One region of the Cytobacillus sp. FSL K6-0265 genome, then DNA from elsewhere that is predicted to be linked to it. Evidence: a T-box and tRNA genes for the amino acid it is inferred to sense, from the RefSeq annotation. Region 1 holds a T-box; the other holds one or more tRNA genes.
What was found. The T-box of region 1 lies ahead of proS (proline--tRNA ligase). A T-box ahead of a tRNA ligase gene usually reads a tRNA of that ligase, here a tRNA-Pro.

Region 1 (6,669 bases):
CGCCAGATGGATTGACTTTAAATTTTCAATCTGCGGGTGATCAAAGTGCGAACTTGTCATTAAAATTAAAATGGACTACGATGCAAATGTAGGGTAATGGCTTATTTTCAAACCTAATATAGAATTTTTACAAGAGCAGTCTTTGTACGACTGCTCTTTTATTTTCGTAAAGTAATCTCTCACATGCCTATGAAGCGGACAAAAAAATACCACAGCACTATCTGTGGCATCAGTTTTATCTAGTTAATCTCATTATTTATATTAATATACGGTCCATAAGGATTGGGGTTACCAGGATAGGCATTTGGATAGCCACCAAAACCTTGATTGCCATATGGAACAGGGCCGGGTCCATATCCATACGGCGGGCAAGGTCCACCAAAACATGGTCTTGGTCTAAAGAACAACGGTGCGGCTAAAGCACCTCCTGCTAATCCGCCAAGAAAACCGCCCACGAATGGTGCAGCGAAAAAGGGAAAAAAGCGTTCGTCCGCGACACCAGGATGTCGATAATAATAATGCACTAGGGATTACCTCCTTTAATTAAGAGCTGGGTACCTTCCCTATTACATATGCATCTATCACCAATTAAGCGTGGGCTTAATATGAGTTATTCATCATTCACTTTTCGTTAAAATTGCATCTGCAATCCCATAATTAACCGCTTCTTGAGCGCTCATAAAATAATCACGTTCTGTATCCAATTTCACCTTTTCTAATGGTTGATTTGTTTTCTCAGCAATCATTTGATTGGTTACGTCTTTTAGCTTTAATATCCTTCTTGCAGAGATTTCAATATCTGTCGCTTGCCCTCTTGCGCCACCTAAGGGTTGATGAATCATTACTTCACTATGAGGGAGCACAAACCGTTTTCCTTTCGTCCCAGATAGAAGCAGTAGTGCACCAAATGAGGCAGCCATTCCTGTACAGATGGTGCGAATATCGCATTTTACATAGTCGAGGGTATCTAAAATAGCAAAGCCCGCTGTTGTTGATCCTCCAGGACTATTAATATAAAGTGAAATATCTTTTTTCTCATCTTCTGCAGCTAAAAATAATATTTGGGCGACAATATTATTCGCCATATGATCATTGATTTCTTCACCAATCATAATAATCCGATCTCTCAACAATCTTGAATAAATGTCATAGGACCTTTCACCTTTAGCCGTTTGTTCAATTACATAAGGGATCGTACTCATTATAAAACCTCCAAAAAGGCAAGCATTATGCTGCCATCATATTGAAAGCATTGGAAGGGGTGCTTTGCTTTGAGGTATGATAATGGCTAATTATTGGCAGTATTTTGATGAGCTCAATGGGATTTTGCTGTTCAAGTGCCCGATGGAAAACTTGAAAAATTCTCCTCTTTACCGGCTCATCCCACTGCTGATTCAATTCTTTCATATCCATTGCTAAACGTTTTCTTGCCCGATGCAATAAACTTTTAACAGTGACTTCTTTCATATTAAGCATTTCTGCAATTTCACTATTCTTAAATAAAAACGCTTCTTTTAATGAAAAAGCTAACGCCTGTTGCACCGTTAATTTCTCTAATAATAATTCAATTGTTTCCGTCAAATCATGATTGCTCGTTTCAATATCCACATGATCTTCTGTTAATTGTTCTTTTTTCTTTTTTCTAACGACATCGATCCATTGATGATAAGCAATTTTCTTTAACAAAGCTCGTGTTATTTTAGCCTCGTTATACTTCATTGCCTTTAAGATGGTTTCTTGAGCGACATCCTCACCATCCCACTCATTTTGGCAAAGAAAGGTGCAATAGCTTACTAAGTCTTGGTAATACTTTTTCCCAATCATATCTAACGTTGCTGACCGCCTTGCCATCTGCTCGTTATGCATTGTTTGTTTCACCCCTTCACACTTTCTATTACTTAAACGGCTGTAAGTGAAAAAAAGATATGGGTCAATAAAATTTTTTCTTAATAAGCTTTTGCCCAATAGACAAGATGCTTTGCTTCTTCTTTACAACAAACACATGCTTTGGCAATCGCCGCTTCATCAAATGGCATGCAACGGGAAGTAACACTTGTATCTTCTTTTATTTTCTCTTCGCACGCTTGATTGCCACACCACATCGCTTTGACAAACCCTTGTTTTTCATTAAATATCTGCTTAAACTCCTCATAAGTATATGCTTCATACGTATGATCGTTGCGATGTTCTTTTGCCTTATTATATAGGGAAGTTTGAATTTCTTCTAAAAGTTGAACAATCTTTTCTTCTAGATTTTCTAATGGAGCAAAAATTTTCTCTCCTGTATCTCTTCTAGCTAGTACGACTTGACCCTTTTCGATATCTTTAGGACCTACTTCTAAGCGAATTGGTACACCCTTCATTTCATATTCATTAAACTTCCAACCTGGCTTTTTATCACTAGCATCAATATCTACGCGAGCCACTTTACTTAGTTTTTCTTTTAAATCATAGGCGAAATCTAATACGCCTTCCTTATGTTGCGCAATAGGAACAATCATCACCTGCTTTGGGGCAGCCTTTGGCGGGATTACTAATCCTCTGTCATTACCGTGGACCATAATCATCGCACCGATAATTCTCGTTGTGAAGCCCCAGGAAGTTTGCTGCACATACTGCTCTTTTCCATCTTTGTCAGTAAACTGAATACCAAATGCTCTCGCAAAGCCATCACCTAAATGATGAGATGTCCCTGATTGTAATGCTTTACCATCGTGCATTAAGCTTTCAATTGTATAAGTTAATTTAGCACCAGCAAACTTTTCTTTCTCCGTTTTTTTGCCTTTAACAACAGGAATAGCTAGAAAGTTTTCACATATATCTGCGTAGACATCAAGCATCTTTACGGTTTCTTCTAACGCTTCTTCATCTGTAGCATGACAAGTATGGCCTTCTTGCCATAAAAACTCCAACGTTCGTAAAAATGGTCTTGTTGTTTTCTCCCAACGAACTACATTGGACCATTGATTATAAAGCTTTGGTAAATCACGATAAGAGTGAATAATATTTCTATAATGTTCACCGAATAGTACTTCTGATGTCGGACGCACGCAAAGTCTCTCAGCAAGCTCCTCTTCCCCACCATGAGTTACCCAAGCCACTTCTGGGGCAAATCCTTCAATATGATCTTTCTCTTTTTGAAGAAGGCTCTCAGGAATAAATAGAGGCATATAAACATTTTCATGCCCGGTTTCTTTTATCATTTGATCAAGTGCTGACTTAATGTTCTCCCAAAGGGCATAACCATATGGACGAATAATCATAGAACCTCTAACACTCGAATAATCCACTAAATCAGCTTTCTTTACGACATCTGTATACCATTGTGGAAAATCTTCATTCATTGACGTTATCTCTTTCACAAATTGCTTACCCATATTAACACCTCATTTTATTTTTTTATTCAAAGACACAAAAAAAGCCCTGCTTTCAAATAGGGACCCAATGACTGGTGGTACCACCCTATTTCAAAGCAAAGCTTTGCACTCTTATTGATAACGGTTCAACAAGTAAACCGCATATTCTAGAGAATATGTACTCAGAGGGCAGGTTCAGCTTTTCACTAATAGATATCTCACAGCACAAACGGATACCTTCTCTGAAAATAATGATAAAAACTTACTATTCCTCATCAACGATTATCTATTTTTTGAAGATTATATAGAGTTTAATGGAAAAAGTCAACTTTTGGTTAAAGATCCTTGGTCTAATGGCTTTTTACTTCTCTATAGCCACCTTAAGTGAACATTTTTTATTAGGAGACGAATGGGTATACAATGAGGATGCAAAAATAAGATGATTATTAACAGAATGAGACAAGAACCATTTTAATTTGAATGAAATCCATATAAATAAGGAATCAAAATAAAAAAACCTACCCCAATTATGAGGTAGGAGATTGTATCATTAGTTTGTTATGCCTTCATTTGTGAATGCTGCATCGACTTGAACATAGTCATAACCTAGGTCCCTTGCAACTGCTTCATACGTTACATGCCCATTTACTACGTTTACCCCTAATTTCAATGCTGGGTTTTGCTCAACAGCTAGATGTGCCCCTTTTGTTGCTATTTGTAATGCATAAGGAATCGTTACATTTGTTAAAGCAATTGTTGATGTTCTAGGTACAGCACCTGGCATATTTGCCACGGCATAATGAACAACACCATGTTTAATATAAGTTGGATCATCATGTGTAGTTACATGATCAACCGTTTCTAGAATACCACCTTGGTCAACCGCAACATCAATCACGACTGCGCCAGGTTTCATTGTTTGAATCATTTCTTCTGTTACTAATTTTGGCGCTTTTGCTCCCGGAATAAGGACAGCACCAATTACAAGGTCAGCTTCCTTAACAGATTCAGCAATATTAAATGGATTAGACATTAATGTTTGAATACTATTACCAAAAATATCATCAAGTTGACGGAGTCTTTCAGGACTTAAATCAATGATTGTTACATCTGCACCAAGACCGATAGCCATTTTCGCTGCATTAATGCCCACAACGCCCCCACCAATAATCGTCACTTTTCCTCGAGATACGCCTGGCACACCTGCAAGTAATATTCCTTGGCCGCCGTTTGTTTTTTGTAAGAATTGCGCTCCAACTTGTGTAGCCATTCTACCAGCAACTTCACTCATTGGTGTTAGTAATGGAAGTGTACGGTTCACCTCGACTGTTTCATATGCAATAGCCGTTACTCCACTTTTCACTAGCGCATCTGCCAATTCTGGTTCTGCTGCTAAATGCAAATAAGTAAACAACACTAGGCCTTTACGGAAATAGTCATATTCAGTTGGTAGCGGTTCTTTTACCTTCATTACCATCTCCGCTGCCCATGCTTCTTTTGCCGTGCCTACGATTTTCGCGCCTGTTAGCTCGTAATCTTGGTCTTGAAATCCACTTCCGAGTCCTGCAGTCGTTTCAATAAGTACTTCATGCCCAGCTTTTACTAATGCATCTACCCCCGCTGGTGTCATTGCAACACGGTTCTCGTTGTTTTTAATTTCTTTAGGTACGCCGATAATCATATCCTTTTGGCCCCTTCCATTTATGATATTAATTTTTAAGTATGAATAAATTGCATAGAATAAATTGTCAAATAATAAATGACAATTTTATGTTTCCCTATTGTCAGTATAATAATAGAATGTTGAAATGACTTTGTTTATATTTGAAAAATGAAAAAGCGTCGTTTGTGTAATTTCACAAACGACGCTTTTTTTCTATGTATTTGCGGATTTGCAGTTCTAAATACAAGGAAAATTTCTCATGTGTACTTTTAAAGTTCACATGAGTGAGCTCTGTAATTCTCTTCAAACGATAATTTAATGTATTAACGTGAACATGTAATACTTTAGCAGCGTCATTTACATTGCTATCATTTAAAATAAAGGCTTCTAAAGACATTAATAGCTCCGTTCGATGAGCATGATCATAATCTATTAAACGTTGGATGACAGGATGTTCATAAGCATCACGGCTTCTTATTTCAAGAATGGCATCCAAATATTTAAAAACACCCAATTGGTGATAAGTATAGATTTCTTGCATTTCTTGCGGATATTGTGATTTTAAACGAAGTACTTCTAAGCATTCTGAATAGCGATCTTCAACATGGTCATATGTCAATTTCAAACTGCTGCTACCACTGATGATATGATCAATATCAAACCTTATATACATTTGATTAATAACAAACTGTATAAACTCAGATAAATCTGTTTCATTTGCCTGTGTAGATGGCGGAGATGCTAGTAAGATAAAGTCATTGCCCATCGTTGCATAAAACGTCATATGGATTTTTTGGCTCGTTGAAATGAGATAAATCATGCTTTGTTCCGTTTGCATGTCTATATCGTCTATAAAGCGAAAAATAATGACAGCAGAATAGAGAGATGGTTTGATATGAAAATCATCTAACTTTTCTATTACTTCTGTATGTTTGGGATATCTGCCAGTTAATAACTGCCAGAAAAAATCCTGATAGCTTTCTTCTCTTTTCTTTTTTTGACGATAAAGCTTCAACAATTCAATTCTTGCCGATTGTGCAGCCAGTTTTAATAAATACATATCTTCGGCCGTAAGGGACTTATCTCGTTCAACCACCCATATATACCCAAGCACTTCTTCTTGATGCCTGATAGAAATTGCTACCCTATTACCCAGCCCAATTTCTTTAATTTCTGGAATTTTTAATGGTTCAGCGCTCCTTAATAATTGAGGAATAGCATCTGCCTTCCATAAACTATTTATTACCTTTTCGGGCACTTTTCTGCTAATAATCGTTGCAATCCTAGCCTGATCCGTTTGATCATCATGCGTACTATATGCTAATAACCGATGATTTGCATCTTCAATAGTTACAGGACATTCAAGAACATCTCTAATTTTATCCACAAATGTTTCTAAGTTATCAAATGATCGTTTAAATGGATCTTTACCGTACTGTTTTTCTCTCTCCATTTCAAACCTCCAACTGCCTCTTTTTTTTATTATATCTAAACCTTTACATGCTGTCGAAAGCTCAATCTATACTATCTAATTATTATAAATAGTTAAACTTTTTTAAAATTGATTGAAGTTATCCTTGTATAATTTTACAATAATAAGTATTCTTACAATTTTCCGTGCTCTTCAAGAATTTTACCAAGATTAAAGTA
Region 2 (6,669 bases), 3.1 Mb from region 1:
TACCTCCAAGATTCTTACGCATGAGGCTAGCCCTAAAGCTATTTCGGAGAGAACCAGCTATCTCCAAGTTCGATTGGAATTTCTCCGCTACCCACACCTCATCCCCGCACTTTTCAACGTACGTGGGTTCGGGCCTCCATCCAGTGTTACCTGGACTTCACCCTGGACATGGGTAGATCACCTGGTTTCGGGTCTACGACCACATACTATATTCGCCCTATTCAGACTCGCTTTCGCTACGGCTCCGTCTGTCCAACTTAACCTCGCATGTAATCGTAACTCGCCGGTTCATTCTACAAAAGGCACGCTATCACCCATTAACGGGCTCTAACTACTTGTAGGCACACGGTTTCAGGATCTCTTTCACTCCCCTTCCGGGGTGCTTTTCACCTTTCCCTCACGGTACTGGTTCACTATCGGTCACTAGGGAGTATTTAGCCTTGGGAGATGGTCCTCCCTGCTTCCGACGGGATTTCTCGTGTCCCGCCGTACTCAGGATCCACTCTGGAGGGAACGAAGTTTCGACTACAGGGCTTTTACCTCCTATGGCGGGCCTTTCCAGACCTCTTCGTCTATCTCGTTCCTTTGTAACTCCGTATAGAATGTCCTACAACCCCAAGAGGCAAGCCTCTTGGTTTGGGCTAATCCCGTTTCGCTCGCCGCTACTCAGGGAATCGCGTTTGCTTTCTCTTCCTCCGGGTACTTAGATGTTTCAGTTCCCCGGGTCTGCCTTCCATACCCTATGTATTCAGGTATGGATCCTATCCCATAACGGATAGGGGGTTTCCCCATTCGGAAATCTCCGGATCAAAGCTTACTTACAGCTCCCCGAAGCATATCGGTGTTAGTCCCGTCCTTCATCGGCTCCTAGTGCCAAGGCATTCACCGTGCGCCCTTATTAACTTAACCTATGTTTGGGTTGCTTTCGCTTCCCTCACGGTTGTGTTTATTAAAAAAGTTTAGTATCTCTACTCTATTATATAGAGAGAAAATAACTAAGGTGGCGATTACTCGGTAATCTTCTTCATTACATTATCTAGTTTTCAAAGAACGATTGAATTGAGAGATTATACTCTCAAAACTGAACGAACAGTCTAACATCAAGTCAATTCCGTATATTCCTTAGAAAGGAGGTGATCCAGCCGCACCTTCCGATACGGCTACCTTGTTACGACTTCACCCCAATCATCTGTCCCACCTTAGGCGGCTGGCTCCAAAAGGTTACCCCACCGACTTCGGGTGTTACAAACTCTCGTGGTGTGACGGGCGGTGTGTACAAGGCCCGGGAACGTATTCACCGCGGCATGCTGATCCGCGATTACTAGCGATTCCGGCTTCATGTAGGCGAGTTGCAGCCTACAATCCGAACTGAGAATGGTTTTATGGGATTGGCTAAACCTCGCGGTCTTGCAGCCCTTTGTACCATCCATTGTAGCACGTGTGTAGCCCAGGTCATAAGGGGCATGATGATTTGACGTCATCCCCACCTTCCTCCGGTTTGTCACCGGCAGTCACCTTAGAGTGCCCAACTGAATGCTGGCAACTAAGATCAAGGGTTGCGCTCGTTGCGGGACTTAACCCAACATCTCACGACACGAGCTGACGACAACCATGCACCACCTGTCACTCTGTCCCCCGAAGGGGAAAGTCCTATCTCTAGGATTGTCAGAGGATGTCAAGACCTGGTAAGGTTCTTCGCGTTGCTTCGAATTAAACCACATGCTCCACCGCTTGTGCGGGCCCCCGTCAATTCCTTTGAGTTTCAACCTTGCGGTCGTACTCCCCAGGCGGAGTGCTTAATGCGTTTGCTGCAGCACTAAAGGGCGGAAACCCTCTAACACTTAGCACTCATCGTTTACGGCGTGGACTACCAGGGTATCTAATCCTGTTTGCTCCCCACGCTTTCGCGCCTCAGCGTCAGTTACAGACCAGAAAGTCGCCTTCGCCACTGGTGTTCCTCCAAATCTCTACGCATTTCACCGCTACACTTGGAATTCCACTTTCCTCTTCTGCACTCAAGTTCCCCAGTTTCCAATGACCCTCCACGGTTGAGCCGTGGGCTTTCACATCAGACTTAAGGAACCGCCTGCGCGCGCTTTACGCCCAATAATTCCGGACAACGCTTGCCACCTACGTATTACCGCGGCTGCTGGCACGTAGTTAGCCGTGGCTTTCTGGTTAGGTACCGTCAAGGTACCGGCAGTTACTCCGATACTTGTTCTTCCCTAACAACAGAGTTTTACGATCCGAAAACCTTCATCACTCACGCGGCGTTGCTCCGTCAGACTTTCGTCCATTGCGGAAGATTCCCTACTGCTGCCTCCCGTAGGAGTCTGGGCCGTGTCTCAGTCCCAGTGTGGCCGATCACCCTCTCAGGTCGGCTACGCATCGTCGCCTTGGTGAGCCGTTACCTCACCAACTAGCTAATGCGCCGCGGGCCCATCTGTAAGTGATAGCAGAACCATCTTTCAATCTAATTATATGTATAAATAGATATTATCCGGTATTAGCCCCGGTTTCCCGGAGTTATCCCAGTCTTACAGGCAGGTTGCCCACGTGTTACTCACCCGTCCGCCGCTAATCATTGGGAGCAAGCTCCCTCTGATTCGCTCGACTTGCATGTATTAGGCACGCCGCCAGCGTTCGTCCTGAGCCAGGATCAAACTCTCCAATAAAGTGTTTGATTAGCTCGTTTGCACCTATGGTGCTTTGTTGCTGATAAATCAGCTTTTTTAGAATTACGCTTGACGTTTTGTGTTCGTTCAGTTTTCAAAGAACAATCTTTTCGGTAATGGAGCGGGTGAAGGGAATCGAACCCTCATCATCAGCTTGGAAGGCTGAGGTTTTACCACTAAACTACACCCGCATTAATTTGTTTTGTTGGTTTCACATAATCGGGAAGACAGGATTCGAACCTGCGACCCCTTGGTCCCAAACCAAGTGCTCTACCAAGCTGAGCTACTTCCCGTATCTATAATGGCGCGCCCGAGAGGAGTCGAACCCCTAACCTTTTGATCCGTAGTCAAACGCTCTATCCAATTGAGCTACGGGCGCCTTGAAGCAACTCTATTATAATATCATACTAATTTTAATGCGTCAACTATTTTTTAAAACTTTTTCGATGCGGCCGAGAGGACTTGAACCTCCACGGGTTATTCACCCACTAGGCCCTCAACCTAGCGCGTCTGCCATTCCGCCACGACCGCATAAATTGTTAAAGATGAGCCATGAAGGACTCGAACCTTCGACCCTCTGATTAAAAGTCAGATGCTCTACCAACTGAGCTAATGGCTCATAAAAATGGCTGGGCTAGCAGGGATCGAACCTGCGAATGACGGAATCAAAATCCGTTGCCTTACCGCTTGGCTATAGCCCATTTATCTAAAATATGGCGGTCCGGACGGGACTCGAACCCGCGACCTCCTGCGTGACAGGCAGGCATTCTAACCAACTGAACTACCGGACCTAACCTTTGAAAAGATGACCCCTACGGGATTCGAACCCGTGTTACCGCCGTGAAAGGGCGGTGTCTTAACCGCTTGACCAAGGGGCCATAACATAAAAATAAAAAAAACAAATATGTATATATAAATGGCGGAGAAGGAGGGATTTGAACCCTCGCGCCAGTTGCCCGACCTACACCCTTAGCAGGGGCGCCTCTTCAGCCACTTGAGTACTTCTCCAAAATGGCTCCGCAGGTAGGATTCGAACCTACGACCGTTCGGTTAACAGCCGAATGCTCTACCACTGAGCTACTGCGGAATATGTTAAAAAGAATATGTAGTCAACAAGGACTTCCTTATCGACTCTTTAAATTATAATTACCACCATGTAAAAAGTCAAGCATGAATTTTAATTATTTTTATCAGCAGATATTAGCACTAATTTGCCCATACATTGTCCACATCTATACTTGTTTGTGTTGATTCGGCGTTTCCTTCTATAGACTTGATTACATTGATCACATTTATACATAATGTAAGAAACTTTCTGTGGTAAAGACGAACAATGCCGCGGTGCACCCACTTTAGCCATTAGCCTCCGAAAATCACTATCTCGATGTTGATAACCTCTACCAGCCAGATGAAGATGGTAATGACATAGTTCATGTTTAATAATACCAACTAATTCTTCCATTCCTAAATGCTGATAATATGTCGGATTAATTTCAATACGATGATCAGTCAACATATATCGTCCACCGGTTGTTCTTAATCTACTATTAAATTTCGCTATATGACGAAAAGGCTGATTGAACCACCTTAAAGATACTTCTTCAACTAACCTTTGTAATTCCTTATCACTCATTTCTTCACTCCTAGCAAGGATAAAATTAGCACGTGACAACCTATCAGCGCATACAATTGATATACATTAGCATAGCATAAAGGACTGTGGAAAGTGAGAGAAAGGAGGCTATTCCCATGCCGGTTTGGTTACAGAACCAAATGAAACGTGCTTTCTTAGAGAAGGACCGTTATCAAATTAAATTATTGAATCAATGCTGGTACTTTTATAGAAAAAAGCATTGTTCTGGTACGTAGGAAACGCCTTCTCAAAACTCCCACAATTAATCACATAAAAAGCCGTTGAACAAAACGGCTTTTTATACGTATTTATTTGCCTTGTTGCAGCATGGTTAATGCCACTCTGCCTTTTTGTTGGTCAACCGAATCAACCCATACAGTAACAACATCACCAACAGATACGACATCTAACGGATGTTTCACAAATCGATTACTTAGCTTCGAGATGTGTACTAGACCATCTTGCTTAACACCAATATCAACAAAAGCGCCGAAATCAACAACATTTCGAACGGTTCCTTGAAGTTCCATTCCTTCCTTCAAATCATCTAACTTTAATACTTCTTTCTTTAATAGGGGAGCAGGTAGTTCATCCCTAGGATCTCGACCAGGTTTCATTAATGCATCAATTATATCCTTGAGTGTTAATTCACCAATATTTAATGCTTCTGCTGTTTCTTTTATGGATAGCTGACTTAACGCTTCGATTAATTTTGCAGACCCTAAATCGTTCGAAGTCATCTTTAACATCTTAAGCAACTTACTTACTTCCCCATAGGTTTCAGGGTGAATGGAGGTTCTGTCTAATGCTTCCTCCCCATCAACAATTCGTAAGAACCCAATGGCTTGCTCGTACGTTTTCGCGCCTAAGCGAGGAATCTTCTTCAATTGTTTACGATTAGTAAATTTGCCTTCTTCTTCTCTTTTCTTAACAATATTCGTTGCAACAGCCTTCGATAAACCTGCTACGTGTTGTAACAATGAAGGAGAAGCTGTATTTACATTGACTCCAACTTGGTTTACAGCAGTCTCGACAACAAAATCTAATGATTCCGTTAACCTTTTTTGTGAGACATCATGTTGGTATTGACCGACACCTACTGATTTAGGATCAATTTTTACTAATTCGGCAAGTGGATCTTGTAGTCTTCTTCCAATTGAAACAGCGCTTCTTTCCTCGACTTGAAAGTCAGGAAATTCTTCACGTGCAATATCAGATGCGGAATAGACACTAGCCCCCGCTTCATTTACGATTAAATAATAGATATCTCCATTCAATTCTTTCAGCAAGTCAGCAATAAACTGCTCTGTCTCTCTTGATGCCGTTCCATTACCTATGGCCACCATCTTCACTTCATATGCTTTGAGCATGGAAAGGACTTTGTCTTTGGCTGCACCTAATTTAGATACAGGCGGATGAGGGTAGATTACATCAATCTTTAATACCTTACCTGTTTCATCAATGACCGCTAATTTGCAACCTGTACGATAAGCTGGATCAACAGCAAGGACAACTTTCCCTTTTAGCGGCGGTTGTAAAAGGAGATTCTTAAGGTTTTCAGAGAAAATTTTAATCGCTTGTTCCTCACCTTTTTCAGTAAGTTCAGCCCTTAATTCTCTTTCAATTGATGGTTGAATTAAGCGTTTATAACCATCTTCAATCGCCTCTTCCACAAATGGTGCATTGATATGGTTTGATACAGTGATCCATTTTCGATTTAAATACTGTAAGATTGGCTCTTGTTCCACCTTAATACTGACTTTCAGCACGCCTTCTTTTTCCCCACGATTTAATGCTAGTATACGGTGAGGAACGATTTTACCTACGCTTTCACTATATTCATAATACATCTCATACACATGTTTTTCGTCGATGCTTTCATCCTTTACAGCTGATTCGATGATTCCTTGTTTATATGTTTTTTCCCGAATCCACTTCCTACTTTGCGCATCATCAGATACCATTTCTGCAATGATATCTCGTGCTCCCTGGAGTGCTTCCTCAACTGTTGTGACACCTTTTTCCTCATTAAGAAAGTGTTTCGCCTTTTCTTCAGGTGTATCATCATTTTGATAGGATAATAACCAATTGGCTAATGGTTCTAGCTCTTTTTCCTTCGCTACCGTTGCTTTTGTTCTTCTTTTCTGTTTATACGGACGATATAAATCTTCTACTTCCTGCAATTTCTCCGCTTTTTCTATTTGATTAGATAATTCCGGAGTTAATTTCCCTTGCTCTTCTATTAACCTAAGCACTTCTTGTTTTCTCTGCTTTACGTTTTGTATGTATTGCCATCTTTCAACAATATCTTTGATTTGTACTTCATTTAACGCACCGGTCATTTCTTTTCGATAACGCGCA

Region 2: it encodes a tRNA-Pro, which carries the amino acid that the T-box ahead of proS (proline--tRNA ligase) is inferred to sense. The anticodon was not compared.

Annotation. Positions count from the first base shown of each region.
Region 1 covers NZ_JBBOPE010000001.1:3,603,371-3,610,039, forward strand. The annotation lists gene MHH73_RS18235 (hypothetical protein) at 1-92, shown strand, start outside; gene MHH73_RS18240 (hypothetical protein) at 240-524, opposite strand; gene MHH73_RS18245 (ATP-dependent Clp protease proteolytic subunit) at 618-1,202, opposite strand; gene MHH73_RS18250 (sigma-70 family RNA polymerase sigma factor) at 1,228-1,866, opposite strand; gene proS (proline--tRNA ligase) at 1,947-3,377, opposite strand; T-box leader at 3,433-3,644, opposite strand; gene ald (alanine dehydrogenase) at 3,907-5,037, opposite strand; gene MHH73_RS18265 (PucR family transcriptional regulator) at 5,213-6,472, opposite strand.
Region 2 covers NZ_JBBOPE010000001.1:486,616-493,284, reverse strand. The annotation lists rRNA gene MHH73_RS02640 (23S ribosomal RNA) at 1-909, opposite strand, end outside; rRNA gene MHH73_RS02635 (16S ribosomal RNA) at 1,127-2,675, opposite strand; tRNA gene MHH73_RS02630 (tRNA-Gly) at 2,793-2,866, opposite strand; tRNA gene MHH73_RS02625 (tRNA-Pro) at 2,895-2,968, opposite strand; tRNA gene MHH73_RS02620 (tRNA-Arg) at 2,978-3,054, opposite strand; tRNA gene MHH73_RS02615 (tRNA-Leu) at 3,123-3,206, opposite strand; tRNA gene MHH73_RS02610 (tRNA-Lys) at 3,222-3,294, opposite strand; tRNA gene MHH73_RS02605 (tRNA-Gln) at 3,302-3,376, opposite strand; tRNA gene MHH73_RS02600 (tRNA-Asp) at 3,390-3,466, opposite strand; tRNA gene MHH73_RS02595 (tRNA-Glu) at 3,482-3,553, opposite strand; tRNA gene MHH73_RS02590 (tRNA-Ser) at 3,593-3,683, opposite strand; tRNA gene MHH73_RS02585 (tRNA-Asn) at 3,688-3,762, opposite strand; gene MHH73_RS02580 (SprT family protein) at 3,853-4,308, opposite strand; gene cmpA (cortex morphogenetic protein CmpA) at 4,425-4,544, shown strand; gene MHH73_RS02570 (Tex family protein) at 4,617-6,669, opposite strand, start outside.